Regions from separate parts of the Solibacillus cecembensis genome, predicted to be linked through region 2. Evidence: predicted binding sites of a transcription regulator. Region 2 holds the regulator's gene; each other region holds the start of a gene.
What was found. Region 2 encodes CtsR, which represses protease genes until heat stress. Its sites were predicted from a motif close to ATGGTCAATAAAGGTCAAACA; they were not measured.
Positions count from the first base shown of each region.

Region 1: a site for CtsR is predicted at 1,851-1,871, ahead of clpP (ATP-dependent Clp endopeptidase proteolytic subunit ClpP). Genes of this name have one in related genera too.
Region 3: a site for CtsR is predicted at 2,996-3,016, ahead of ACQKIH_RS12985 (ATP-dependent Clp protease ATP-binding subunit). Genes of this name have one in related genera too.

Region 1 is NZ_JBNNMF010000004.1:159,835-170,215, reverse strand. It holds gene whiA (DNA-binding protein WhiA) at 1-669, shown strand, start outside; gene ACQKIH_RS05545 (HPr family phosphocarrier protein) at 778-1,035, shown strand; gene clpP (ATP-dependent Clp endopeptidase proteolytic subunit ClpP) at 1,165-1,761, opposite strand; tRNA gene ACQKIH_RS05535 (tRNA-Arg) at 2,001-2,075, shown strand; partial or broken gene ACQKIH_RS05530 (peptide ABC transporter ATP-binding protein) at 2,685-2,852, shown strand; gene ACQKIH_RS05525 (spore coat protein) at 2,949-3,560, opposite strand; gene ACQKIH_RS05520 (LemA family protein) at 3,737-4,255, shown strand; gene ACQKIH_RS05515 (TPM domain-containing protein) at 4,294-5,049, shown strand; gene ACQKIH_RS05510 (glutaredoxin family protein) at 5,141-5,380, shown strand; gene ACQKIH_RS05505 (sugar-binding transcriptional regulator) at 5,542-6,576, shown strand; gene gap (type I glyceraldehyde-3-phosphate dehydrogenase) at 6,660-7,673, shown strand; gene ACQKIH_RS05495 (phosphoglycerate kinase) at 7,966-9,150, shown strand; gene tpiA (triose-phosphate isomerase) at 9,170-9,931, shown strand; gene gpmI (2,3-bisphosphoglycerate-independent phosphoglycerate mutase) at 9,924-10,381, shown strand, end outside.
Region 2 is NZ_JBNNMF010000010.1:64,632-75,012, reverse strand. It holds gene ACQKIH_RS10665 (acyl-CoA thioesterase) at 1-135, shown strand, start outside; gene ACQKIH_RS10660 (protoglobin domain-containing protein) at 206-1,519, opposite strand; gene ACQKIH_RS10655 (hypothetical protein) at 1,696-1,908, shown strand; gene ACQKIH_RS10650 (magnetosome magnetite crystal formation protein family) at 2,112-2,417, shown strand; gene ACQKIH_RS10645 (CtsR family transcriptional regulator) at 2,681-3,145, shown strand; gene ACQKIH_RS10640 (UvrB/UvrC motif-containing protein) at 3,158-3,700, shown strand; gene mcsB (protein-arginine kinase McsB) at 3,697-4,794, shown strand; gene ACQKIH_RS10630 (ATP-dependent Clp protease ATP-binding subunit) at 4,791-7,238, shown strand; gene radA (DNA repair protein RadA) at 7,387-8,760, shown strand; gene ACQKIH_RS10620 (acetate uptake transporter) at 8,807-9,454, opposite strand; gene ACQKIH_RS10615 (PIN/TRAM domain-containing protein) at 9,761-10,381, shown strand, end outside.
Region 3 is NZ_JBNNMF010000013.1:82,817-93,197, reverse strand. It holds gene ACQKIH_RS12990 (YjzD family protein) at 596-793, shown strand; gene ACQKIH_RS12985 (ATP-dependent Clp protease ATP-binding subunit) at 845-2,977, opposite strand; gene ACQKIH_RS12980 (Crp/Fnr family transcriptional regulator) at 3,149-3,853, shown strand; gene ACQKIH_RS12975 (metal-sulfur cluster assembly factor) at 3,939-4,253, opposite strand; gene ACQKIH_RS12970 (alpha/beta fold hydrolase) at 4,308-5,066, opposite strand; gene ACQKIH_RS12965 (Cof-type HAD-IIB family hydrolase) at 5,383-6,189, shown strand; gene ACQKIH_RS12960 (alpha-amylase family glycosyl hydrolase) at 6,251-7,720, opposite strand; gene ACQKIH_RS12955 (YisL family protein) at 7,894-8,253, opposite strand; gene ACQKIH_RS12950 (fumarylacetoacetate hydrolase family protein) at 8,452-9,354, opposite strand; gene ACQKIH_RS12945 (DUF418 domain-containing protein) at 9,411-10,381, opposite strand, start outside.

The sequences.
Region 1 (10,381 bases), on a different contig from region 2:
CGTGAATTATTAGCAGATTTAGAAATACTATCGAACTCATTTGAACTCAATCATACGATTTCAAATGTATTTATTCAGAAAAATAATCAGAGGCGTGCTTATTTACGAGGGGCATTTTTAGCGGGTGGTTCAGTCAATAATCCAGAAACATCTTCCTATCATTTAGAAGTATATTCTTTATATATAGAGCATGCAGAAGCATTAGCAGACCTGATGAACCGTTATGATTTGAATGCGAAAACGATTGAACGAAAAAAAGGCTTCGTTACGTATTTAAAAGAAGCTGAAAAAATTTCTGATTTCTTAAACTTAGTAGGTGCACACCAAGCGATGTTAAAGTTCGAGGATGTTCGGATTGTTCGCGATATGCGTAATAGTGTCAATCGCATCGTGAATTGTGAAACGGCTAATTTAAATAAAACAATTGGTGCCGCGATAAGACAGGTAGAAAATATCCGCTATATTGATAATGCAATCGGTTTAGATCAGTTACCAGAGAAATTACGTGAGATTGCAAGATTGCGTGTGGAATATCAAGATGTTACATTAAAAGAACTGGGTGAAATGGTATCCACTGGTGTCGTAAGTAAATCTGGTGTGAATCACCGTTTACGAAAAATTGATGAAATCGCCGAAGCTATACGTCGCGGAGAGCATGTAATCAAATAAAATGTGAACGATTTCATAATTCATGTGTTCATGGATTGTTCTTTTTGGAAAATTTAGATAAGATGAAGTATATAGAGTAAGGAACGGTTGTGAAAGGGAGTTTTATATATGGTAGAAAAGCAAGTTGAAGTAAAACTAAAATCTGGCTTACAAGCTAGGCAAGCAGCATTATTTGTACAAGAGGCAAACAGATATACATCGGATGTATTTTTACAAAAAGACCATAAAAAGGTCAATGCAAAATCGATTATGGGTATTATGAGCTTAGCTGTGGCAAAAGGAACAGTTGTCACATTAAGAGCAGAAGGCCATGATGAAGAAAAGGCACTTGATGCATTGCAAGTGTTAATTGAAAAAGAAGACTAATCAAGCAAGTTTACGTAACACAAACAAATGAGTTAATTCCATTTGTTTGTGTTTTTGTTTGTGGAAAGAAAAAAACTGCCCTTACAATCATGGAAAATGATTGTAAGGGCAGTTTAGTAGCTTAATCTTTTACTTTTTAGAATCGTTACTACGTTCGTAAATTTTATCGATTAAACCGTACTCTTTCGCTTGTTCAGCAGTCATGAAGTTATCACGATCTGTATCGCGCGCAAGTGTTTCGTAATCTTGACCAGAATTTTCAGCCATGATACGGTTTAATTTTTCACGTAAGAATAAAATACGTTTTGCAGCAATTTCAATTTCAGTTGCTTGCCCTTGTGCGCCGCCTAAAGGTTGGTGAATCATTACTTCTGAGTTAGGTAATGCAATACGTTTTCCTTTTGCACCCGCAGATAATAAGAAAGCACCCATTGAAGCTGCCATACCGATACAAATCGTTGAAACATCTGGCTTGATGAAGTTCATTGTGTCATAGATGGCCATACCTGAAGTAATTGAGCCACCTGGAGAGTTAATGTAAAGGTGAATATCCTTATCTGGATCTTCTGCTTCTAGGAATAAAAGCTGTGCAACGATTGAGTTTGAAACGTTGTCATCAATGGCACTTCCTAGTAAAATAATACGGTCTTTCAATAAGCGTGAATAAATATCATAAGCACGCTCACCGCGATTTGTTTGTTCAATAACTGTAGGAATTAAATTCATTGTAAAATCCTCCCCTGTTAAAAGCTAAATTCGTTTACTTGTGCTGAAATTTAGGTATGCATTCCAGCTGTATACCTATAATACACGTGTTAGTCAAGGATGGTCAAATATAAAGTCTGATTTTCGTAGTTGAAAAATAAGCTAAGCCTTTGTATAATAGGAAGGTCGTATACTTCATTAAATAGAAGTGGTCATTTTACCATTAATAACATAATGAAGCCTATACCTTTTAATACTAAGCCCTCGTGGTGTAATGGATAACACGTAAGATTCCGGTTCTTGCGCTGGGGGTTCGATTCCCTCCGAGGGCGCCAAATTACTTATTAAAGAACTAGTAATAATTATATATAAATCCCTCTAAATGTTGAGCTATCAGCGTTTAGGGGGATTTACTCTTTGCAAATGTATTTTCGAGAAAACGTTAAAAATGAAGCGATATTACACATTATTTTTGACCTGCAAATAGTGTAGACCATTATAACTTCCCTTAAGTTTTAACCGAAAGTTCACAAACTTAAATATCTTTCTAAAAATAATTGAATTCGCTTGAAAAAAACCTCAATAATTAGTACATTTATACATATTACATTTGTTGTAAGAAAAATCGACTTTTTTCGACAACGAACAAAAGCTATGTATTTATTTAAGTAGCTATACTGTTATGCCTTTTATGGGCACCATTTTACTGTTTTAATATACTTATATATACCAATTGTAGAGATAGGCTAGGCGTAATTGATTGGGCTATCATCAACAATGGGGGTTGAAGGTTTAAGGGATAAGATAATCACTGTACCGATTCATTTTATCCTAAACTCAATCTTTTTAAACTTAAAATTAACTTTCGAGCGTAACACATCTAATCCATGTGTTGCGTTTTTTTTGTAAATCTTAAAGAAGTTATGGGGAAATTAACAAAATAAGGCATGACAATGGTTGTCGTGACACATGAGATGGGCTTTGTACGTGAAATGGGCGACCGCGTATTATTTATGGATGGTGGCTATATTGTAGAAGAAGGTCATCCAAAAGATATATTTGGCAATCCGCAAAACGAACGTACAAAAGCGTTTTTAGGCAAAGTATTATAAACATTTAGCGGCATATACTAGTGTATACTGCTCTTTCAAAATTAAATTAAAAATGCCGCCTTACTGAAATAAAGTAAGGCGGCATTTTTTCCTCTTTTAGTTTGGCATATTTTTCGCTTGTTGCGCTTGTCCGTACATATTGAGCATCGTGTTCATATCGGCTTGTGCAAGTTGTGCGACTTGGTAAATACCCTTTTTGTTTTGGTAAAGTGAAATTTCGTAGGCCATTTCAATACAGTTGGCCACGGAATCTTGGAGAACGCGACGTAAAACGGGGTTTGTTGCTTCGAGTGCAGCAGACGTTTTTCCGGTAGCACTAGTTTTATGACAGCCAAGCATGAAACCAGAAATAACGCCGTCACAAATTTCACTTGGTGTTTGTATCGGCTTTTTCGGTTCGCCAGGTTTCAGCCCATAAGTGAAGTCATTGCCCATTTGCATATTATAGCTTCGTGTCGGATGCTGTGGGTCGTGCCCGGTTTTGTATGCCTCCATCGTAATATTGTATTCATCGAGCATAAACGCATACTGACGGTCCATAATGGTAAGGAGCTCTTGGTCTTGTACTTGATCTCTTAATAGTACATATTGATTGAGACCAGCAATCATTGAACCTAAGACCTCATGTGCGTCAAATAGCTCGTGCGCACCGTGATTCATCGAAAGTGGCATGGGATTGTCTTGAGATTGGGAAGATTGAGTATGCATATAATAACCTCCATAACAAAATTTTCGTACAACGTTATTGTGGCAATTAGTAAAAAAAATATGCATGAACGAAAATGAATTAAGAAGGAAAAGAGGGATTTTTTGTGATAAAAAATAATAAAGGCAATGCATTAGTGACAGTACTTGTAATTATTGCAGTCATTGGAATTGTAGCAATGTTCACTATTCCAAAATACAATAAATTAATAGAAGGTGAAGAACAAATTGATGCTTCTTGGGCACAAGTGGAAAATCAGTTGCAAAGACGGTTTGACTTAATTCCCAATTTAGTCAATTCAGTAAAAGGTTACGCAGCACATGAAGAAGGGATTTTTACACAAATTGCGAAGGCGCGCACAGATTACGGAAATGCTGGCACTGTTGAACAAACAGCAACTGCAAATAATGAACTATCAGCAGCATTAGCACGTTTACTTGTTATTGTGGAAAAATATCCGGATTTAAAAGCGGATGTTCAATTTACACGCTTAATGGATGAACTGGCAGGAACGGAAAATCGTTTGGCAGTTGCTCGAAAAGATTATAACGAGACGGTCCAGCAGTTTAATAATAATGTTCGAACATTTCCAGGCAATTTAATCGCAAAAATGTTTGGCTTTGAGAAAAAAGCGTATTTTGAAATTAAAGAGGGTGTGGAAGAATCACCGACTGTTGATTTTGGAAGTAACGATTAAGTATATGGTCAAGTCACTGTAAGGGAAGGGGGGATGATATGAGATTTTTAGTTTCAATCATAGTATGTATGCTCGTTATGCCGTTGACGATAATGGCAGCAATTCCGGAAAAACCTGCATACAATTCGTACGTTTATGATAAAGCCAATGTCATTTCGGATGATGTGGAGCAAAATTTGATTCGAGCAGCAAAGGCTTTGGAAGGTTCAACAGGTAATGTAATTGTCATGATGACGATTGATACGATTGGCGATTTGGCGCCTTATGAATTTGGTACAGAAGTAATTCGTAAATGGGGCATTGGAGATGAGAAGTTAAATAATGGGATGCTCATTTTTGCGACGACGGATCAAGGACCTGGAAAAAATGATGTTTGGATTTCGGTCGGTGAAGGCTTAGAAGGAGATTATCCAGATGGGTTGCTAGGGAGCATGGTTGACACGTATATGATGCCTTATTTAGAAAATGGAGATTATACGAATGCATTTGCCAACATTTTTAGCACTTTCTATGAGGAAATGGGTGGAGATGCAGGTGGCGCCGATTTGGTGAAACCCATTAATGAGGATGATGATTGGCCGATTGCACTCATCATTTTTATCGTTATCATTTATTTAAGTCTTAGTAAATTTGGTGGCGGTGGTCCTGGTGGCCGTAGACGAGCAGCAAGACGCATTTACCGCGCGGGTGGATTCTCAACTGGCGGCTTTGGCGGTGGTGGTCGCTCATCCGGAGGTTTTGGAGGCTTTGGTGGAGGCAGTTCATCAGGTGGCGGAGCGGGACGTAAATTTTAAGTTTGTAAGAAAACGAACATTTACTAAGGTATAATTGATATTTACCTTAGTAAGTGTTTTGAATTTTAAACGTAGCAAGGAGACATCAAAAATGATTGTACAATTTTATTCCAGACCAAATTGCGAATTATGTGTGGAAGGGCTGCAAATATTGAAATTAGTTCAAGAAGATATTCCATTTCAAATTGAACAAATCAATATTGAAGAAAATGATGCATTGCACGAAAAGTTTATGGTAATGATTCCGGTTGTAGAGTTTAACGGGGATGTTATTCAATTTGGACGGTTGGATTACCCAACATTAACGCTGGCGCTAAGTGACAAAAATTAGCGCCTAAACGATAAAATATGAACAGATTTAATAAAAAATAATTGCAGAAAATTCGGCTATCCTTTATACTGTGGTTAGGAAATATTTTTTTTGCACCAAGCGGGACATAAAAATGGTAGCAGGGACAAAAAGTGTCCAATGGATAGTTAGTAGGTGGTTTTTTGGACAAAAGCTCTTTTTTGGATGCAGGGCGTAAGTTAATGCCAGAAATCGATCAGATTTTTAGAAAACGATTTCGTGTTTTACAAGCAATTGAGATGTACGGTCCAATTGGTAGAAGAGCTTTAGCAGAGCAGCTGCAATGGACAGAACGAGAAGTGCGCAATGAAACAGATGTTTTAAGTGAGCAACAACTAATTGTCATTCAACAAAAGGGTATGATTTGCTCGGCGCAAGGGTATAGCATATTAGAACAGCTTAAAGCATTATTTCAAGAAATATCGGGTATAACAGTGAAAGAGCAGCAACTCGCAAAGCTTTATAAAATTGAACGGGTTATTATCATTCCCGGTAATGTTGAAGAAGATGCATCTGTTAAAAATGTATTAGGCAAAGAAGGCGCGAAAATCATTACGCAACACGCACGTGAAAAATGCAATATTGCGGTTACGGGTGGAAATTCCGTTGCAGCAATTGGTGATTTCTTATCGCCGACATCTCCGCTCAATTCGGCATGCTTTATTGCAGCACGTGGTGGTATGGGCGACGAAATGAGCTTCCAGGCAAATACAGTCGTCGCGAAATTCGCACAAGCATGTAACGCAACGTATCGCACATTATTTTTACCAGAACATTTAAGTGAGCAAGCGTATCAAGCGATGAAAAGTGAGCCGATGATCCAAGAGATGATGGCTTTATATGAAGGAATCGATATCGTTGTTCACGGCATTGGCGCGGCGCAAGAGATGGCCATCAGGCGCAATAGTTCTCCAAAAGAGCAGCAACTATTAGAAGAAAAAGGGGCTGTTGGTGAAGCTTTTGGCTATTATTTCAACGAGGTTGGCGAAATTGTTCACCATATTCGAACGATTGGCATTCAGCTCGAACAAGTAAAAAAGGCACAGCATATTATTGCGATTGCGGCAGGTATTAATAAAGCGATCGCAATTCAAGCGTATTTTAAAAATGCCACCTGCCAGACAACATTTATTACAGATGAACGAACGGCAAATGAAATTATTGCCAAAATTAAGTGAGTTTTTTACGGTGTGCTCGGCCATAAACTGACTCAAGAGCAGACTGATTAAATAATAAATATATTTAACTGGAGGAATTACACATGGTATTAAAATTAGCAATTAATGGATTTGGTCGAATCGGACGTTTAGTATTCCGTGAGGCGATGAAACATGAAGAATTTGAAGTAGTTGCGGTTAATGACTTAACAGATGCAGGTCAGTTAGCACATTTATTGAAATTTGATTCTGTTCACGGTGTATACGATGCAAATGTAGAAGCTGAAAACAATGCATTTATCGTCAACGGCAAACGTGTTCAAGTATACTCGGAGCCAGATCCAGCGAAATTACCATGGGGTGAACTCGGTGTAGACGTTGTATTGGAATGTACAGGTAGATGGCGTTCGATGGAAGAAGTGTCGAAGCATATTGAAGCTGGTGCTAAAAAGGCGATTTTATCAGCACCTGCAAAAGGCGATATGCCAACATTTGTAATGGGCGTCAACCATACACAATATGATCCGTCGCAGGATGTAATTTCCAATGCTTCTTGTACGACAAACTGTTTAGCACCATTTGCAAAAGTATTGGATGAAAAATTCGGGATTAAACGCGGTATGATGACAACGATTCACTCATACACGAATGATCAACGCATTTTAGACTTCCCACACTCAGACCCACGTCGTGCACGTGCAGGCGCAGTGTCTATGATTCCAACTTCAACAGGTGCAGCGGTAGCCGTTTCGCAAGTATTACCACAGTTAAAAGGAAAGTTAGATGGCTTCTCAATGCGTGTTCCTACACCGAATGTATCATGTGTGGACTTAGTAGCAGAGCTTAATACAGATGTGACACGTGAATCGATCAACGCCGCTTTTAAAGAAGCATCAGAAGGCGAATTAAAAGGCATTTTAGCATACAATGAATTGCCACTTGTGTCGATTGACTATAATGGTAATCCAGCATCATCGACAATTGACGGTCTTTCAACAATGGTCATGGAAAATCGCATGGTCAAAGTCGTATCTTGGTATGATAATGAAATCGGCTATTCAACACGGTTAATGGACTTAGCTTTATACATTGTCGAACAAGGGTTAAATGAAAAATAAGTTTAAATGTGTCATACCTTAATGTCGAATGAAGAAAAAGTGTGACATATTGCATGTTATTCGTCATAAAAAGTATAGCCTTTAAAAGAAGCAACCATTATAATATATGAGGGTATAGAGCGGAAGGGATTACCTAACCGCTCTTTTTTTAACATGGAATAAAAATAAGTAATGGAAAAATATAGAGCGTAACAACGACAAGTGATATTAAATTTTGATACTATTCTTAATGAGAATTTGCATAGCAACGAAATTAGAAATATCCGATACGAATTAAAGGAGGATTTTCTTTATGTTTTTAAAGAAATCAATGAACGATGTAGAAGTTAAAGGGAAACGCGTATTCATACGTGTGGATTTCAACGTACCAATGGAAGCTGGGCGTATTACAGACGAAACGCGTATTCGTGCAGCGATTCCGACAATTCAGCAACTAGTTGAAAACGGTGCAAAAGTTATTTTAGCTTCTCACCTAGGTCGACCTAAAGGCGAAGTAAATGAAGAGTTGCGTTTAACAGCAGTTGGTGTGCGTCTTGCAGAATTAATGAACAAGCCTGTAACAAAACTAGATGAATCAATTGGTGAAGCGGTTGAAGCGGCAGTAAACAACATGCAAGAGGGCGACATCGTGCTACTTGAAAATGTACGCTTCCATAAAGGCGAAGAAAAAAATGATGCAGCTTTAGCAGAAAGCTTTGCAAAGTTAGCAGACCTTTATATTAATGATGCATTTGGCGCAGCGCACCGTGCACATGCTTCAACAGAAGGCATCGCAAAATTTGTGCCAGCTGTTTCCGGTTTATTAATGGAAAAAGAATTAGATGTCCTTGGAAAAGCGTTATCAAATCCTGAGCGTCCATTTACAGCGATTATTGGTGGCGCAAAAGTAAAGGATAAAATCGACGTAATCGAGAACTTATTAGATAAAGTAGACCATTTAATTATTGGTGGCGGTTTGTCATTCACATTTGTAAAAGCAATGGGTCATGATATCGGAAAATCTTTATTAGAAGAAGATAAAATCGAATTAGCAAAAAGCTTTATCGAGCAAGCGAAAGCAAAAGGTGTCGAGTTACATATGCCAGTCGATGCTGTTATAGCGAATGAATTTTCAAAAGATGCGGATACACAAGTTGTTGCAATCGATTCGATTCCAGCTGACTGGATGGGCTTAGACATCGGACCGAAAACGGCTGAAAAATATGCAGAAGTGATTCACAAATCAAATTTAATCATTTGGAACGGACCTATGGGTGTATTTGAAATCGATAAGTTTGCAAACGGTACGAAAACAGTTGCAGATGCGATGGCAAAAACAGCGGGCTATACAATTATCGGTGGCGGTGACTCAGCGGCGGCAGTAGAAAAATTCGGCGTAGCATCACAAATGAACCACATTTCAACGGGTGGCGGTGCCTCTCTTGAATTAATGGAAGGTAAACAATTACCAGGTATTGTGGCTTTAAACGATAAATAATAGATGGAGGGATTTTTTGATGCGAAAACCAATCGTAGCAGGAAACTGGAAAATGTATAAATCATTTGATGAGGCGGTTGACTTTGTTGAAGCGATTCAGCAAGCGATTCCATCTCCAGATAAAGTAGATGCAGTTATTTGTGCACCTGCACTATACTTACCAACGTTAGTAGTGGCAGCAGAGGATTCTTCATTAGCGATTGCTGCACAAAACATGCACTTTGAAGATGAAGGCGCATTTACAGGGGAAATTAGCCCTGCAATGCTTGCAAATATTCAAGTAGATTACTGTGTTTTAGGCCATTCAGAGCGTCGTGAAATGTTCAATGAAACAGATGAAGCGGTGAACAAAAAAGTACGCGCGGCATTAAACCATGGTATCGTACCAATTATTTGCTGCGGAGAAACACTGGAAGAACGTGAAGCAGGTGCCACAGAGCAAAAAGTAGCGGGCCAAATTATAAAAGCTTTAGAAGGTTTTACACCAACAGAAGTGGAACATATGGTACTTGCATATGAGCCAATTTGGGCGATCGGTACAGGTAAAACAGCAACAGCAGATGATGCCAATGCAGTATGTGGTGCGATTCGTAATGTAGTGGAAACATTATACGGTGTGGAAACAGCACAAGCGATTCGTATTCAATATGGTGGAAGTGTAAAACCTGAAAATATTGAAGAACTTTTAGGGAAAGAACATATTGATGGTGCACTTGTTGGCGGTGCAAGCTTGCAAGCCGATTCTTATCTAAAATTATTGGAGGCAGCAGCAAATGCCTAAGCAACCCGTTGCCTTAATTATTTTAGATGGCTTTGCCTTTCGCGATGAAGTAAAGGGAAACGCTGTAGCACAAGCAAATAAACCAAATTTTGATCGTTTCTGGAACGTTTATCCGCATGCAACATTAACAGCGAGTGGAGAATCAGTAGGATTACCAGAAGGACAAATGGGGAACTCTGAAGTGGGGCACTTAAACATTGGTGCTGGACGCATTGTTTATCAAAACTTAACGCGCATTAATAAATCCATTCGTGAGGGAGACTTCTTCCATAACGAACAGTTTTTAGCTGCGATTGAGCATGCAAAAGCACAGGGCTCAAAGCTTCATTTAATGGGCTTACTTTCAGATGGTGGCGTTCATAGTCATTATGAACACTTGTTTGCTTTGTTAAAATTAGCAAAATCAAATGGTTTGGAAGAGGTATATGTCCATGGTTTCCTAGATGGTCG
Region 2 (10,381 bases):
GAACAAGGTAAGCCAAGGGAAATCCCAGCTGTTGAGCCAAATACTGAGTTTGAAAAACATTTATTTGATACAGGCCCGATTCGTCAAGAGCATCGAAAAGCGAAACGTGCATTATCTAAAAATAGAAGAGGTTAATGGATAGACGTAAAAATCCAGCATGTCGTTATAAAACGAAATGCTGGATTTTGATTTTGAAAAACTTACTTTAATCGTGTAATTCATGCACAATGCGTAATAAAGAATCTGATGAAGTGGATACGAGTGTAGTGGTTTGCGTTAAGCCTGTTATAACAGTAGAAATGGATTGGATATCTTCTGTCGTTTCTTCATATTTTGATCTAATTCCTGACACTGCCTCGGTAATAGATGTAAAGGAATCAGATAAACTCTTTTGTGTTTCGACACTCATTTTTATTTGCTCATCGACGCTCGTAACGGACGTTGACATTTGTTCAATATTTGATTCGGTTTCATGAATTAGGTGCGAAACATTTTGCACGGCATTTTTCGTTTCTTCCGCCAATTTTCGTACTTCATCTGCGACAACCGCAAAACCTTTCCCATGCTCGCCAGCCCTCGCTGCTTCAATCGAGGCATTTAAGGCAAGTAAATTCGTTTGATCAGCAATTCCTGTAACAAGGCCAACAATTTCAGAAATCTTTTGAGATGAACGACGTAAATTAATCATGGAAGATTCTAAAATATCCACGCCATCTAATACAGTTGCCATCAGAGCGGTTTGGGTAGCAAGATGGGCAGTCCCGATTGTGGATTTATCCTCAGTTTCTGCGACTAAACTTAGTCCTTCCTTTGTAACGCCGGTGATGTCTTCTGTTTGTCCTGCAATTTCTTGAAGGGACGCATTTGTTTCATCACTAATACTATTTAATTCCGTTGCGGTACGTTGAATACGGTCAATTAACTTTTGTTTAATGAGCTCCCCTTCATTTCGGATGCGCTGTTCTTCAAGCTCGTACGCTTCAATAACGAGTTGTTGCTCAAAGTTAATTACTTTAGAGAAGGCATTGATAGCGCGTCCCATATCATGTGAAGGCATATTGATTGTTTGGATAAAATCAATAAATGTTGTCATCAATGATTGGAATGAGGCGATATACCATTTGGATTGTAAGCCGATTCGTACATGGACATGCGCAATAATCTTTCGTTCCTCGATGTAAGCAGAATCAATACGACAATTAAAAATATCCTTTAAATGTTTATGTAATGTCACTTTTAAACGCTCGATTTGCGTAGTATTTTTAATAATTTGTACTAAATCTACGCTTAAACTAATGGCTTCATAAAATTGTTCAACCATGACTGGAATGAGGTCATTTGTATAGGGCTGAAGCTGTTTAAGAACTGCTAAATCTTCACGTGTCAATTTTAATAATTGAAGCTGCTTATTTAATTCAGGGTATTTGGAAATGTCTAAAATAACTTCCTTAGAATATTTTGCTGAATCAAAAAATGTTTGATTTGAAGCTTTAGATGACTTAGAGAACCAATTAACCATTGTTTTCCTCGTTTCATAATTTTCTGTCTTATATACATAATACGCTTTTTATGTAAGATAATCAGTATTATTTTACTATTTGTCGTGAAAAAAGTGACATTTGTATTTTAAATTTAAACAATGTAAAATATAGGATGAAAACATAACTTATATTTCCAAGCAAAGGACGTTGTATGATGCAGTTTCATAAAAGTCGTTTAAAATTTGTATTACCTTTATCTCTTGGTGTTGCGATTGCCGCGAATATTATGTTAGTGAATAATTATCAAGAAGTTCCAGACCAAAATCGAATATACATCGTTATTGGTGCAGCTCTTTTAACGGCAGTGATTTCATATTTCTTGTTTCCTCAAGACGGGGATCATCCCGAAGATCGAGATTCAAAATAATGGCGTCATACATAAAAAAACTCGACTTAAATGTGTCGAGTTTTTTTATGTTCAAAAGGAGATAATAATTAAAGGTATCATTAATATTTATGAATCTTTTTAAAACTTCGCACGTAAATAAGATAATACTCCTACGTAGGAGAAATAACGAACCCTATTAATGCGGTTCCAAATAATTTAAAACAAAGTGAGGTTGATTACAAATGGAATCTAAATGGTCAAAAGTAATTATTCATGCAAGCGCATTTTTTGCTCCTTTTTTAGTCCCGATTCTATTTTTCTTAATAAGTACGGAAGAAGATGTGAAACGAATTTCGATGCAAGCATTATTATTCCAAGTTATATTCGGTATTTTAATTGCGATTGCGGGAGTATTGTCATTTATACTAATCGGTCTACCATTCTTATTAGTATTCTTAGCGATTTTCTGGATTGCCCCTGTTATCGGTATCATCAAAGCGTTATCCGATTCGGACTGGAATTATCCAATTGTAGGTCGTTGGATTTAACAAATAACGTTTCTATAAACCACTATTTCAACTGTTGTTGGAATGGTGGTTTTGTACTATAGAACGGACAAATATCGCTCAAACGAAATAATAAATGTATAATTTTTCAAGAAAAACCCCATAAGTAAAGAGAGAAATTAACTTGTTTCAGCAAATTCCTTTTGTACCGTAAGCAAGGGCTATGATTTGCATTTCGTTTTTTGTCTATTGTATATTTAAGTCAAAGATAGTCAAAGTCAGTGGGTTGTGAGGTGAGAGACAGCATGAGGAATATATCTGACATTATTGAAGGGTATTTAAAAGAAGTTATTGAATTAAAAGGACAAGGACATATTGAAATTAAACGGAGTGAACTTGCCGATAAGTTCCAATGTGTACCTTCGCAAATTAACTACGTCATTAATACACGATTTACTGCTGAACATGGTTACTTAGTAGAAAGTAAGCGTGGAGGTGGAGGCTATATTCGAATTTTGCGCGTTACCATTCACTCCAAGAAAGATTTATTAGATGAAATGGACACACAAATTGGTGATGATATTGCGCAAATAAATGCCAATCGCATAATATACCGAATGCTTGAAGAAGCGATTATTTCCGAGCGTGAGGCAATGATTATGAGAGCGGCGATGGAACGCGAGACTTTGCAATTACCGTTGCCATTACGCGATCAACTAAGGGCGAATATTATGCGTGCCATGTTAAAAGTAATTTCGTTTGAGAAGTGAGGGGGATGTTAGATGATATGTGGACATTGTAAGCAAAGACCTGCCAATGTGACCGTTACACAAGTTCAAAATGACCAAAAAGTTGAACGGTATTATTGCGAAATATGTGCCGCACAATTTCACCCATTTCAATTTGAGGTAAGTGAGGAGCCCGTTTCAATTCAACAATTTATTTCCAATTGGATGAATTTCTTACCAGCTTCGACTACGAAAGAAATTAAACAGGCGACAGAGAAGAAAACAACAAATTGCCCAACATGTGGTTTGACGTATCGCCAATTTTTAAAACAAGGTAAGTTTGGATGTGAAAATTGTTACGAAACGTTTAATGCGCAATTACCACAATTGCTTGAACGCATTCAAGCGGGCACTAAACATGTTGGTTTTAAAGAACAAACGATATCAATAGAAAAGATAAAGCACCAAATTGAAACACTACGAGAACAATTGCAGCAGGCCATTGTGGCGGAATACTTTGAAGATGCCGCCAAGATTCGTGATGAAATACGCTTGCTTGAGAGCAAAGTATATTCGGGAGGTGAGGGGCAATTATGAATATCGAGCACTTTTTAACGAATGCCAATCCGGGCTGGATGAAAAATGAAGATGGTTCGGATATCGTCATCAGTACGCGCATTCGACTTGCTCGTAATATTGCTGGGACACGATTTCCGAATAGCTTTACTGAAGAGGAAGCACAGGGAATAGAAGATCAGGTGATGAACGCGTTATTTTCTATTGAACAAAACCCGTATCACTTTTCTTACTTTCCTATAAAGGATATGCCGCAATTGCAACGTCAGATTTTAGTTGAAAAACATTTAATTAGCCCTAATTTAGCGAAACGTAAAAAAATTGGCTCCGTTTTTATCACAGAAGATGAAGCATTCAGTATTATGGTGAATGAAGAGGACCATATCCGAATACAATGTTTAGCCTGCGGAATGCACATTGAGGATGCATTTGAGAAAGCGCGCAAAATAGACCGTTATTTAAGTCGACATATTACGTATGCTTATCAGGAGAGATATGGTTATTTAACGAGCTGCCCAACAAATGTCGGTACAGGTTTACGCGCCTCGGTTATGCTACATTTACCAGCCCTAACCGTTACAAAACAAATGAATGCATTAATTCAAATGATGACAAGATTAGGAATGGTTGTAAGGGGTATATATGGAGAAGGTAGTGAAAATTTGGGGAGTGTTTACCAAATTTCAAACCAAATAACGCTAGGGAAATCTGAATTGGATATTTTGCAGGAGTTACGTGATGTTGTTGAACAAGTGATACGAAAAGAGAAAAGTGCTCGAAAAGCATTACTTATTCGTGCACCATCGACATTAGAGGACCGTTTGAGTCGGTCACTCGGCACTTTAAAATATGCCAAAATTTTAACGAGCGAGGAAGCGGCGAGTTGCTTATCCAATGTACGGCTAGGAGTGAGTTTAGGGCTATTAGAACCGATTTCTCAAAGTCGATTGAATGAGTGTATGTTATTAATTCAGCCGGGATTTATCCAGCAATATGTCGGTACTACGTTGCAACCAGCTGAACGCGATATGTATCGTGCGAAGCTGTTACAAGATAAACTAAGTGAACAAGATGAAAGTGTTAATAATGGGGAAAAAGGGGAGGATTCTATATGATGTTTAATCGATTTACACAACGCGCACAAAAGGTGTTACAACTTGCTCAAGAAGAGGCAATTCGTTGGAAGCATAAAGAAATTGGAACAGAGCATATTTTACTTGGCCTTATTCGTGAAGGTGGTGGGATTGCCGCTAAAGCGTTAGAGGCGATTAATATTAGCCCACAAATGATTGAATCGGGTATTGAAGAGCTTGTAGGAAAAGGAACAGAAGAAGTTGGCCCGATTGTTCATTACACACCGCGAGCTAAAAAAGTAATTGAATTATCTTTAGATGAATCACGTAAACTCGGTCATGCTTATGTAGGGACAGAACATATTTTATTAGCGTTAATTCGTGAAGGAGAAGGCGTTGCCGCACGTGTATTAGCCAATACAGGCGTTAGTATTAATAAGGCACGTCAGCAAGTACTATTACTTTTAGGGAATAATGATTCAACTAATGGAAGTAGCACGCCGATGAATCAAACGGTTAATACACCAACATTGGATAGCCTAGCACGTGATTTAACAGTGGTAGCACGTGAAGGTTCCCTTGACCCTGTTATCGGCCGTTCAAAGGAAATTACTCGTGTGATTGAAGTTTTATCTCGCCGTACGAAAAATAATCCCGTATTAATCGGTGAGCCAGGTGTTGGTAAAACAGCGATTGCAGAAGGGTTAGCGCAGCAAATCGTAAACAACGAAGTACCTGAAATTTTACGTGACAAACGCGTTATGACTTTAGATATGGGAACTGTTGTAGCGGGTACAAAATATCGTGGTGAATTCGAGGATCGTTTGAAGAAGGTAATGGATGAAATACGTCAAGCAGGTAATATTATTTTATTCATCGATGAGCTGCATACATTAATTGGTGCAGGTGGTGCAGAAGGTGCGATTGACGCATCGAATATTTTAAAGCCATCATTAGCGCGCGGTGAATTGCAATGTATTGGTGCAACGACATTGGATGAGTACCGTAAGTATATTGAAAAGGATGCAGCACTTGAACGCCGCTTCCAACCAATTAAAGTAGATGAACCGACTGTTGATGAAACAATCCAAATTATTAAAGGGCTACGTGATCGTTATGAAGCGCATCATCGTGTAAAAATTACGGATGAAGCAGTGGAAGCGGCAGCGAAATTATCAGACCGTTATATTTCAGATCGTTTCCTACCAGACAAAGCAATCGATTTAATTGATGAGGCTGGTTCAAAAGTACGTTTACGTTCTTACACAGTGCCGCCAAATTTAAAAGAGCTAGAAGATAGTTTAGAGAGCATCAAGTCTGAGAAGAATGCTGCTGTATCGAGCCAAGAATTTGAAAAGGCTGCAGCGCTTCGTGACTCAGAACAAAAGGAAAAAACGAAATTAGAGCAAATGAAAAAAGAGTGGAAAGAGAAACAAGGGAAAGAAGAGTCTACAGTAAATGTGGATGACATTGCGCAAGTTGTGGCGATGTGGACGGGAATTCCGGTTTCAAAAATCGCTCAAGAAGAATCCGCAAAACTATTGAATCTTGAAGAAGAATTACACAAACGTGTAGTTGGCCAAAGTGAGGCAGTAGAGGCAATCTCTCGTGCAATCCGTCGTGCTCGAGCGGGGTTAAAGGATCCGAAACGTCCGATTGGTTCATTTGTATTCCTTGGTCCAACAGGTGTTGGTAAAACAGAGCTAGCACGCGCTTTAGCAGAGGTCATGTTCGGTGATGAAGATTCGATGATTCGCGTCGATATGTCTGAGTATATGGAAAAACACTCAACTTCTCGCTTAGTTGGTTCACCTCCAGGCTATGTAGGGTTTGATGATGGTGGTCAATTAACAGAAAAAGTTCGTCGTAAACCATATTCTGTTGTGCTTTTAGATGAAATTGAAAAGGCGCATCCAGATGTGTTTAATATTTTATTGCAAGTACTGGAAGATGGCCGATTAACAGATTCGAAAGGTCGTACAGTAGATTTCCGCAATACAGTGGTTATTATGACATCGAACGTTGGAGCAGATGCCCTTAAATTCCAAAAATACGTTGGCTTTAATGTTGGCGATACAACAACGAAAAATAAAGATATGAAAGGGACGATGCTTGCAGAATTGAAAAAAGCATTCCGTCCAGAATTCTTAAACCGTATTGATGAAATGATTGTGTTCCATTCATTAGAAAAAGAGCACTTAAAAGAAATCGTTACGCTGATGGCACAGTCTTTAATAAATCGTTTGAAAGAGCAGGATATCGTATTGGAGCTAACGGAAGCGGCCCTTCAAAAAATTGTCGAGGAAGGCTATGATCCACAATATGGAGCGCGCCCATTACGTCGTGCAATCCAAAAACACGTAGAGGACCGCTTATCAGAGGAGCTATTAAAAGGCGAAATTGATAAGACGCAAAAAATCGTGTTGGATTACGTAAATGAGGAATTTATGGTACACAGTCAGCAAAGTAGTGTGGCTACAAACTAATTTCACAAAAATATAACACTATAAATGAATTGCGGGGTAGGATTTTTCTACCTCGTTTTTTTGTTCAAAAAGAAACTTTAGCGAAAAGAATAGGCGCTGTGAATGGTTTCATGTACAATATAAGAACAAACATTCGGAGGTTTAATATATGGCAAAGAAAAAATCAAAATTTATGTGTAATAGCTGCGGTTACGAGGCGGCAAAATGGATGGGGCGTTGTCCTGGTTGTGGTGAATGGAATACGATGAATGAAGAAGTCGAGGTCATTTCAAAGGGACCACGAGGAGCTTTTCAGCATTCTTCAACGACGACAAAAGCAATTCCTATCATTAATGTAGACACACCAGAAGAAACGCGTATTGTAACACAAATGAATGAATTTAACCGCGTTCTTGGGGGCGGTATTGTACCGGGTTCATTAGTGTTAATTGGGGGAGACCCAGGGATTGGGAAGTCTACTTTACTGCTCCAGGTTTCGGCATTGCTCTCCAATCAAGGAAAGCGCGTATTATATATTTCTGGTGAGGAGTCTGTTCGTCAAACAAAGCTACGTGCAGAGCGTCTAGGTGTTAAGTCGCCGGAGCTATACATTTATTCGGAGACCAATTTAGAATTTTTAAATCAAACGATAGAAGAGGTTCAGCCGAAGTTTGTGATTGTCGACTCCATTCAAACAGTGCATCATCCTGAAGTGACAAGTGCACCCGGAAGTGTTTCGCAAGTAAGAGAATGTACGGCGGAATTGATGCGAATTGCGAAAACAAAAAATATCGCCATTTTCTTAGTCGGGCATGTGACGAAGGAAGGGCAAATTGCAGGGCCGCGTATTTTAGAACATATGGTTGATACCGTACTTTATTTCGAAGGAGAACGTCATCATAATCATCGTATTTTGCGCAGTCAAAAAAACCGTTTCGGATCAACAAATGAAATTGCGATTTTTGAAATGTTACAGGGCGGACTGAAGGAAGTATTAAATCCTTCTGAGCTTTTTTTACAGGAACGTTCACAAGGCGCACCTGGTTCGACGGTTGTTGCTTCGATGGAAGGAACACGTCCGATTCTTGTTGAAATTCAATCGCTGGTCACACCCACGAGCTTTAATTACCCAAAGCGTATGGCAACGGGTGTAGACCAAAACCGTGTGCAATTGCTGATGGCTGTGTTAGAAAAACGTATGGGCATGATGCTACAAGCCCAAGATGCGTATATTAAAGTAGCTGGTGGTGTAAAATTAGACGAACCCGCAATTGATTTAGCGGTTTTAACAAGTATTGTTTCAAGTTTTAAAGACCAGGCAGTTCGCCCGACAGATTGTTTTATTGGTGAAGTTGGCTTAACAGGTGAAGTGCGTCGTGTTTCCCGTATCGAACAACGTGTACAAGAAGCAGCGAAGTTAGGTTTTCAGCGAGTAATTATTCCAGCTTCGAATATTGGTGGTTGGGATTTCCCAGAAGGAATTCAAGTCGTGGGTGTCGAAACGATAAGTGACTCTTTAAAATCATCGTTTCGAGATTTATAAAGAAATAAAAAGGGGAAGTTCACCAAAATGGCGACTTCCCTTTATATTAAGCTTTTGCAGATGAAGTTTTTTTCGCGAATGCTTCTCTTGTGAAAATACCAAATGGCTTGCCAATCGGTAAAAACTTAAAGCCTAAATGCTTATTTAAAACATTTGCACCAGCACCATAAAATGATAGAAGGGCAATAATTAGTTCTGAATAAGCAGCTAGTAAGTGCATGCCGTTCTCCATAATGCCAAATGAACTTAAAGCTAAACCAACGAATAGGAAATCAATCATAACGAAAATGGCAAATAAAACTTTATTCGTTTCTGCTGCTCCAATCGTCATGAACAGGGTAAAGATTAAGTAACCTAAATAAACAACACCTAGCTGACGCGTATCAGCAGATACTTGTAATGCTTCACCGAACACGCCAGCTTGTACTAACCAGCTTGTACCAACACCCATCCAAAATAAGCCGTAAGCACCGAATGCTGTTGTACCAAATGTATTATTATGTTTTGCATCTAATGCAGATGCATAAAACTGAGCAATGCCGCCTAAGAAAATTGCCCAAGGAAGAACTAAACCTAACCCGTCTGTCCATCCAAGTTTTTGAGTGGACGCAACAAACGTCACGATTGCTAATCCAAATAAACCTATGGCTGACGGATCAGCAGTCGAAATTTTTATTTCTTTTGTTGTATTCAAAACGCATTCTCCTAACTTATGATGTATTCGAAACTGTTATATTACGGATAATATACTAAAATAATGTAATCAACTACAAGATGGTATATTTTTGAAGGAAGAGTGTCATTAAAGAATGAATATAATACAAATTTAACAAAGGAAATATCGTTAAAAGGCTCATTTTTGAGGAATAATAAAGATAAGGTAGCGCATTTTGTTGTAAATCAATGAAATATATCGAATACTGTTGTAGTACAAATTTGGGACTTGTTCGTCGCATCAAATGAATGATACATGTATAATTATTTTTAGGAGGTGAATAGCATGTTAAAGCGAATTATTCAAGTAGCTTTTTTATTTATCGGGGGAGTATTAGGTCTTAATTTCTTACCGCCATTATACGAGTTTATGAATTTATCATCTAGTCCATGGCTTACTAATCCATATATCTCGGTTGCGATAGGTGCTGCTTTGTTATTTGTGTTGTCCTTTGTGTTATCCGATTATTTTGTGAGGCTCATTACATGGTCTGAGGAAACATTGTTTAAATTACCTGTTGCTGATTTATTATTCGGTACGTTTGGTTTGATTGTTGGATTAAGTGTTGCAACATTGATTGGAGTCGGGATAAATCGATTGGACCTTTTCGAGGTGACAGCAGTTGTTCCGGTGATTTTATCGATTATTTTAGGGTATTTAGGATTCCGATTTGGCTTTAGTAAGCGAGAAGAGCTTCAGAACATGTTTACGGGAAGTGCTTCTTCCAAAAAAAGATCAGCAGAATCACCTCCAACGGAAGCAAGGGAGCGTTATAAATTACTTGATACGAGTGTCATTATAGACGGTCGAATTGCAGATATTTCTACAACGGGATTTGTTGAAGGGATACTTGTTGTTCCACAGTTTGTACTAACAGAATTACAGCATATTGCGGATTCTTCAGAC
Region 3 (10,381 bases), on a different contig from region 2:
TGTGCAAAGTTGAACCTTTGAAGTGGCAAAAAGATTCTATAAAGGTGGGGGCAGACGGCATGTTTTGCAGTCTCAACGGTATTATAGGAATAAATTTTATTATCGAGCGCATATTTCAATAAAGAGATTGAATAGCTGAAACTAACTTCATATTCAAAAAAATGATTAGGAATTGTATTGGGACAAACTTGAATAGAAGGAGTTGATTGGAATGGAGGGGAGGCGACTCCTACGGGAACAGCACGTGCGGAAAATCCACTTATTTCGAGACACCTCTCGAAATAAGTTAGTTGGAGCCGTGCCCGTGGAAAGCGTCCGGACTGGAATGGAAATCAACTCCCCATTTTTCAGAGGGAATTTTAAATGATAGATTCTTTAATTAATTATATATAGATCAAGGGGAAGTTTGCGCATTATGAATTAGATTCCCTATAGAAGTTTAATTTCTCGAAAAAATACTTCCCACGTATCAAAAATATTTGACAACTTACCGAATTGTTCGATTCTCTATTTTATTTTTGAGCGAGCTTATGGTATGATATTGAGGATGTAATTCTATAATAAATATTTAAATAAGTTCAATGAGGTGAATTTGATGCAATATATCGTTACTTTCTTTTGGTCATTTTTATTAGTGTCTATGCTAAACTATGTAGTAAGCTCTGTATTAAATGTTGAGTTTAACTTCCTAAACGGTGCTATTATTTCATTAGCATTCAGTGTTTTAGTATTTGTTATCGCAGCAGTTATTCCAAACGAATCAACTCCAGAGTTCGAAGCAGAACAACACTAATTAGAAAAGACATCCACTCGTGCACAACTGTGCCGAGTGGATGTCTTTTTTTTACATGTATTTTTCGATTCGGATTTTTCCATCTTTCATGCGAATACGCAGCGTTTCTCCAGCTGTTACGTCCCCTTTTAATAACTCTCTTGCAACAATCGTTTCTAAATGACGCTGCACAAATCGTTTTAACGGACGCGCACCAAATTGTGGATCGATGCCATTTTCGACAACCCAGTCCACAACCGCCTCATCTACTTGCAATGTAATTTCTTGCTCTGCAACACGCGCTTGTAGCTGATGAACATATTTCCAAGCAATCGCATGGAAATGCTCATTCGACAATGCATGGAACATAATAATATCATCCATACGATTTAATAGCTCCGGTTTAAAATGCTGACGCAATGCCGCATTCACTAACTCCTCCGATTGTTGGCTATTTTCTAATAAATAATGTGAGCCAATATTCGATGTTAAAATCACGACCGTATTCGTAAAGTTCACCATACGACCTTGGCTATCAGTAATACGCCCATCATCTAGCACTTGTAATAAAATATTTGCCACGTCTGGATGCGCTTTTTCAATTTCATCAAGTAGCACGACCGAATATGGATTACGGCGAACAGCCTCTGTTAATTGACCGCCTTCCTCATAACCGACATACCCTGGAGGCGCTCCGACTAATCGAGATACGGAATGTTTTTCCATATATTCACTCATATCAATCCGAATGAAATGATCTTCCGAATCAAATAACTGTGCAGCCAATGCTTTTGCTAATTCTGTTTTTCCGACACCTGTTGGTCCTAAAAATAAGAAGCTACCAATTGGCTTATTTGGGTCTTTAATTCCTGCACGCGCACGCCATACTGCTTCTGTCACCAATGTAACCGCATCTTCCTGACCTACAACACGTTCATGCAATGTATCTTTTAAACGCAGTAATTTTTCGCGTTCCCTTTCTACAAGCTTCGTTACGGGGATACCTGTCCAACGGGAAATAATTTTTGCAATTTCCTCTTCGGTTACTTCCTCACGTAACATCCGATTACCTTCTGTCTCTTTTAACTGCTGCTCTAACACCGCAACTTCTTTTTTTAGCTCTGGAATTTTACTGTATTGCAATTCACCTGCACGCGCTAAATTACTATTCGTTTGAACTAACTCTTCTGCTTCCGCAATATAATTTTTTAATCGATCTTTTTTATCGCGAACAATTTGTAAGCCATTTTTTTCGATATCCCATTGCTCTTGCATACTTTTATTTAATTTTTCTAATTGATCTATTTCTTCATTTAACGTTTCCAGACGCTTTTTACTTGCTGCATCTTTTTCCTTTTTCAATGCTTGCTGTTCAATTTTCAAATGAGTTAAACGACGTGTTGCTTGATCCAATTCCTGTGGCATCGAATCCATCTCAATACGAATCATTGCACATGCTTCATCTACTAAATCAATTGCTTTATCAGGTAAGAAACGCTCGGTAATATAACGATTCGCTAATTGTGCTGCGGCAATAATGGCACGGTCATGAATACGAACACCACGATGATGCTCCTCAAAACGATCTTTAATCCCACGCAAAATGGATACAGTATCTTCAATAGAAGGTTCTCTTACCATCACTTGCTGGAAACGTCGCTCAAGTGCCGGGTCCTTTTCAATATACATGCGGTATTCATCTAATGTCGTCGCACCAATACAGTGAAGTTCCCCTCGCGCAAGCATCGGCTTCAGCATATTACCTGCATCCATGGCACCGTCTGATTTTCCAGCGCCTACAATCGTATGAATTTCGTCGATGAATAAAATAATACTTCCCTCAGCATCTTTCACCTGTTTTAACACCGCTTTTAAACGCTCTTCAAACTGACCACGGTAGCTTGCCCCTGCAATTAATGCACTCATATCCAACTCATATAGCTGAACATCTTTTAACCCTTCTGGCACATCTTTACGAACAATTCGTTGTGCTAACCCTTCAACAATTGCGGTTTTACCGACACCTGGTTCCCCGATTAACACTGGATTATTTTTCGTTTTTCTTGATAAAATGCGAATGACATTTCTTATTTCTTCATCGCGTCCAATTACCGGGTCCATTTTCCCACTTTTTACTTGTTCAATTAAGTTCCTTCCAAATTGTTCAAGTGGTGGACGATTATCTTGTGTTTGATTAAATTGCATATTCGCTACTCCCCTTTAGGTTTGACCTTATTTGACTAATTTAATTGTAGGTCAAAATTAATCAAACTTCAAATTAATTGCACTCCATATTTTTATCCCTTCATGCAATAAAATGTGTTATGATATTTCCATAGTTAATTAGTAATATTTTTACATATAAGCTAAAAGGATGTGATTTTTGTAGATACTTTACAATTGATTCCACATACAATTGCAGAAATATTTCACTCAAAGGGAACATTAATTAAAGCAGACAAAGGGATGCATATTTTCCAAGAAGGTGAATTGGCAGACCATATTTTTTTAGTTCAAAGTGGTTCTATTCAAATTAGTAAGGAAACAGAAAGTGGCAAGGAATTAACGATTCGTATTTGTAGTTCGAACAGCCTTATTGGAGAAAGTTTACTATTTTGCGGCGACCAATATCATTCAACGACTGCAAAGACTCTTGAATATTCCACACTATTTTCTATTCACAACAATCAATTTGAAACGATTTTAAATGAACAACCGACACTGCTCATAGACTTTTTAAAATGGATTCAAACAGAAAATGTAAAAAACCAAAGTCGTTTACGTGACTTAGTGCTCCATGGTAAAAAGGGTGCTCTTTATTCAACTTTAATTCGCTTAGCTAATACGTACGGTGAATATCGAAATGACAATGAAGTGTATATTAACCTTGCATTGACAAATACAGAGATTGCAAATTTGTGCGCAACGAGTCGGGAAATGGTCAACCGAATGCTTACGGATTTACGAAAGACAAACAAGATTAAGATGGATAAAAGCTATATTACTATTCTTGATTTAAATTATTTAAAACGAGAAATTGATTGTGAAAATTGTCCGCTTACCATATGTCGAATTGATTAATTACGGCAGTGTAAAAATATTTACAAGAAATAAAAAAAGGCAGAAACGTTGAATACACAACATTTTTGCCTATCTTTCTCACTATTTAACGGATACCTAAAGCCATTTTCGCATAGCGTGACATATTGTCCTTTGACCATGCCGGCTGCCATACGATATTTACCTCAGTTTCTTTCACTTCAGGTAATTCGCTTAATGCCGTTTGCACTTGGTCTACAATAACTGGAGCCATTGGACATCCCATTGAAGTAAGTGTCATCGTCACTGTTGCTGCACCTTCATCTGTTAAATCTACGTCATATACTAAACCTAAGTTGACAATATCAACGCCAAGCTCTGGGTCAATTACGTTTTCTAATGCGCCGTACATGCTATCTTTCATATCTTGATCAATCGCCATTTTTTGTTTCCCCTTTCACCATGATGTTAACTTAATCATATCAGAACTTGTAGGTTATGCCAAATGTTGTACCAGCCAATTCGTAACTGTGAGAATGCCATTGCGTGACACAGCATGTCCAGCATTTGGTTCAGCAACATAGTGAATCGGGTACTGCTCTTGTCTGTCCCCCAGCTGATCATAAAATTCTCGACTCATACGATATGGTACAACCGAATCCTTTTGACCATGCCAGAAAATAATCGGACTTTTTTTAACATGCTCCATACGCTGCTCTAAATTATAGTGCGAAAGCATTTTAAAGGTTGCCTCTTGCTGCGCAGGTGTCATCTGAAATTCAATACCTTTTGCCTTAAACTCTTCCACTTGATGTTGCGCAAGCTTTGTAAAACTTGTCGTGCCCATGCAAATGCCCGCCGTTTTGATCCACGGATAAACCGCCAAACATCCTGAAGTGACAATACCACCCATTGAAGTACCCGCAATGCCAATATTATTGTTACCGAGTAAGTTCTTCAATTTCAATTCTTGATAGATGGTATTGACTTCTTCAACGGATTTCAAAACAATTTTCCAAAAGCTTAAATTCATTTCACTTTCTGATAAATGGTTCGTACGTTCGCCGTGCATGAGCGCATCCGGTAAAATGACCCGTACCCCTTTTTCTACAAGTTGATACGCGTAATGGAGATTATGCTCTTTTGCACTTAAAAAACCGTGCAAAAAAATGACAACTGGCGTCTCATTATCCATCGATTCATCATAAACATGTAATAGTGGGATTGCCTTCCACTTTTCATTTTTTACAATCACTGTATTCACCTCTATACGATATACTTTACTCTATTACTTTAGCAGAATATTGAAAACGTTACAAAACTTTGACTGATGCTATTTTTTGAAGGTAAAATGAAAAGTATATCCATTACGCCTCGGCGTAATTGCGTCCAGATTTTTTTCGAGCTCGCTCGGAAAACTCCCCTAAAAAATCTGTGACATCCGCCGGGGCATTAACTTGATTCAGCTGGGGTTTGCCCCCCCACTGAATAGCATTGCATATTTAGGCATTCATCCCCCACCTATAGAAGTAGGGGAAATGCTGAAGCAAGGTAAAAGGAGGTTTTTCCAAATGAACAAACATTTAATCGTATTAGATTTGGATGGTACATTATTAACCGATGAGCAAAAAATTTCTCCCCTAACAAAAGAAACTTTGATGAAAGCGCAAGCAGCTGGTCACCATGTTATGATTGCGACCGGCCGTCCTTATCGAGCAAGTCACATTTACTATGAAGAATTAAAACTCGTTACACCAATCGTCAATTTTAACGGTGCTTTTGTTCATCATCCGCGCAATCCTATGTGGAAATCTATCCATTCCCCCGTCGATATTCGCGTCGTGCATGATGTAGTCGAATCGATTCATAAATATGAATATAATAATTTGATTGCAGAAGTCATTGATGATGTGTATATCCATCGTGAAGATGAAGCAATGTTAAATATTTTTAATATGGGCAGCCCTCGTGTACAAATGGGCGACTTAAAAACAACGTTATTAGAAGATCCGACTAGCTTATTAATTCAGGCAAATGATGCCAATGTACCGATTATTCGACAGCATTTACATGATGTGCATGCTGAGTTAATTGAACATCGCCGTTGGGGTGCACCTTACCCAATTATTGAAATCGTGCGCAAAGGATTAAGTAAAGCTGTTGGAATTGACCAAATTGCAAAAGAAATGGGCATTCCCCGCGAACGCATTATTGCTTTTGGTGATGAGGACAACGATTTAGAAATGATTGAATACGCAGGGGTTGGTGTCGCGATGAGTAACGGTATTGACCAACTCAAAAATATCGCCAATGAAATTACACTATCCAATAATGAAGATGGCGTTGCGAAGATATTACAGGAACGTTTAAAATTATAATTACTTGCAACTCACGCAAAAAATCATCATTTCAGTTTAATCCGAAATGATGATTTTGATTTTACTTCGCCTGAGCTTGTTCAGCACGACGTTTGCGACCACGTTTTATAATGACAATCATGAATATTGTGTAAATAACCACAACTAAGCTTAACGCCACGATATAAGATGTGTTAATCCCGCGTGCTTCGATCACTTGATAAACTTCTACCATTTCGCGGTCTAAAATGACAGTATAATTCTCATCCTTATTTGTGCGGATAATTTCACTATCAAACATTCCACGAAGCTCTTTTCCTTCACCAAGCTCTGAGACTGGGATATTAATACGTTTCGTTTTACTTGAGTTATTAATGACAACAATCCAAGTTTCTGTATCTGATTTACGTTCAAATACCATATAGCCATCTTCATTCTTTAACCATTTGAATTCACCGTTACGCAGTGTTTCTGAACTGTTGCGTAATGTTTGCAGTTTTCCAATATAGTCAACAAGCTCCGAATCTGTTTTGAAATTGTAATATTGGTGCGCCTCTTCCCCAGCAGTACCATTCATCGCAATTTCAGTACCATATTGTACAACGGGAACGCCAGGTAATAATAATGCAGTTGACACCGCAATTTTATTACGTGTTGGCGGGTACATCTTTTCTTTCTCCGCATCTAACGTAAAACGATCTGTCCACACATTGTCGATCATTACTTGAGTCGGTACATCTTTTCCCGTAATAAACTCCTCAATATGCGTATCTAAAACCGTTGTATTTAAATCAACATTTTTTAACGCGCCACGATAAAGTTGCTCGGTATCTGCATAAAACTTCGCATCAAAATGAGCATCACTTTCTGTATTTGAGATCACATATAGTTCTGGTTTTACTTCTTTTAATTCATCAATCAATGTATTCACAAAAGATACATCTGCATTTTCAATATTCGTTAAGCGCATACCATTGATATCATATGTATTCACAAATTGTACAGCTGCATCAATCAACGCTTTTTGCACTTCTGCATTCGCTAAATCCCACTGAATTTGTCCATCTTTCGAGCTCGCCACAAAATTTGGTTTGCTTGCCCATTCATGATTCGGGCTTACATTTGAAATCGGGAAGTCTACCATAACTTTCATATCTAAATCATTATACTTTTTGACAACTTCCTTTAACTCATCTTCCGTACCAAAATGCTTTTCAAGAGTAGAATAACTTGTCACCATGGAGCCATCATATTTTTCAGTTGCGAAAACGGAACCAATCGAAACCGTTGTAAAGCCCATGCCAGAAATATACTCAAGTTTTTTTATAAGTCCATTAAAATCGCCACCGGCAAACATCGCTGGGTCTTTTGCATTTACTAATTCGTCATCATTCGCACCAATTCCATTAAAGAAACGGTCTACTAATAAATCGTATATACTTTCATCAGCAATCGTATGATTCTTTTCTGCCTGTACAGCTGGTGTCAACATTAATGTAGTAGAAAGTAGAACACCCGCAGTAACTGCGCCGATCCATTTTTTAAATCCCACTGTCTTTCCCTCACTTTCACAAATCCAACATAATTTTACCAAAAAATTGTGGGCAGGTCGCTATGTTTCCAAAGTTATTTCAAGTAATTGCGACGAATCCGTGACAATTTAGTCCTCTTCATACAAAAACCACTTCAAACAAATTTCGCTCGAAGTGGTTGTTTTACTTAAGATTAGAAATTCATACCGATTCCTGTGCTTAAGCCTAAATATAATGTAACAGCTAAAACAATTGCGAATAATACCCAGAATACGTTAACCGATTTCCCTTTATTTTTACGCACTAAAATCATTTCCATGAAGCCGATTACTAAAATAGCGAAAAGAACTTTCATATCATAGTTCATACCATATGCATCACGGTATTCTAAGAATAATGCGCCCCCAGAAACGATCATTAAAATGTACATTAAACGTAAGCCCATATGTACACCTGTTAATTTTTTGCTTGCAAATGCTGCAATAAAGAAGAGTACTAAAGCAATTACCCATGTTGTAATATGCAAATGTGTCGCACTAGTTAAGAAACTCATGTATATTTCCACCTTTTCTATTTTTTCTCTACATGCAATATCCTACCATGTGAGCGCGTGTAAATTCAATGAATCCGCTTAACTTAGTTCCATCCTCACACATTCAAAAGGACATCACCTGCACAATAATTGGGCAGGTGATGTCCTTGCTAATTGCTAGTTTATGAAACTATTGCATTCGCATTTCATTAATAATAATCATTGAAAACGATTTGCTAATGTGCCGATTCCTTCAATTGAAATCTTCACTTCGTCGCCCGCTTTTAAAAACGTTGGTGGATTCATCCCTTTGCCAACCCCTGCAGGCGTGCCTGTTAAAATAACATCTCCTGGCTCTAATGTTACATATTTAGATAAAATCGCAATAATATCTGCCACTGTAAACATCATATCTTTTGTCGAACCATTTTGACGTACTTCTCCATTCACTTTCGTCACAATGGACAAGGCATGTGGATCCGGAATTTCATCCTTTGTCACTAAATACGGCCCCATTGGACAGCTACCATCTAAGCTTTTCCCTAAGAAAAATTGCTTATGTTTTTGTTGAAGGTCACGAGCAGTAAGGTCATTGGCAATTGTATAACCGAAGATATAATCAAAGGCCATCCCTTTTGGAATATCTTTTCCGCGTTTTCCGATGACAATTGCTAGTTCCCCTTCATAATCAAGAGAATCCGTTTTATCTGCATGCACCGGTAATGTTGACTCATCCGCTGCAATTGCAGTAGGTGATTTCGTGAAAATCATAATATCTTCCGGTGCTTTCTCTGCACCCATTTCTTTTGCATGATCATTGTAGTTTTTTCCAACACATAAAATATTTTTAGGTGTGCGCGGAATTGGAGAAAGCCACTCGATTTCTGAAAAAGCATATTTAAATTGAGCACCATTTTCAGCTTTTTGTGCAGCGTCCACTAACTTGCGCGCTTGCTCTACAAAGTCAAAACCTAATGCTATACCATCAATAATAGTTTCGGGAAACGAAGGCAGTATTTTTAACTGTTTTTGAATTTCAATAACATCCCATACCGCTTCTTCTTTTTTTACTTTTGGGCCGAACTTTACTTGTCCATTTAATTTAAAAGATAACAATTTCATAATGTGAGGAGCTCCTTCTTTTTTCTACATGATACAACAAAACTAGATGAATTACCTTACTTTTCTGATAATATTTTCCCGTACGTTAATCTTTTGATCAGTGCCTCAAGCGGACCTTGCTTAAATTTCGCAAACCATAGCTCTGCAAACAAGATTTGAACGATAAATAGAGCGATGGCAATGTAAATCCCCATTTGGACATCCACTTGCCCGAATAATCCGAAGCCCCAATGATAAAATAGCGTTGTACAAACAATCGATTGCATAATATAAAGTGTCATGGACATTCTCCCTGCTTTCGCAATTGGCGCTAAAACTTTCACCGCAATAGGAAGTAAACAAATTAATACGATGACCGCGATGTAACCTACCGCCAAAATCGGTCCCCCTACGAATACTTGTAAATATTCATAGCCGTACGTACGAGCTGACGCAATCGGAAGACTCTTTAAATAAATGCCGACGCCTAAACCAACAACTGCTAATACAACCCAAGTGATAAGCTTTTCTCTCGCACGTTCAATCAACTTCCACTTCGCAAGCGCTGCGCCAATAAGCATATAAGGTAATATCGTGAACAAGGAAGATATCAACATAAATGGACTCATTTGAATAGCTAAATCATCTAAACGTTGCACAAAAGCATCCATCCATGTGCCGACACCATATGCCGTAATTGCATTTTGAACCGCGGTAATATCTACCGATAGCACTTCCATTGGTTGATTGAAAATACCACCAAGCGCATATAAGCCTAATAATGCACTATGGTATAACCCATTCACAATAATCGCAGTAAATAATAGCCATTTAGCAGGTAAACGGATTAATGCTAATAAAAAGACACCACAAAATGCATACGTCGCTAAAATATCCCCCCACCAAATAAGGAAGGCGTGGATCATGCCAATACTAAATAAAATGACTAATCTTTTCGGTGCAAATTTATAAAAGTTTGTGCCAGATGCTTTTGCTTTTAAAAACTGCATTGCTAAACCATACCCGAATAACATAGAAAATAACGGGT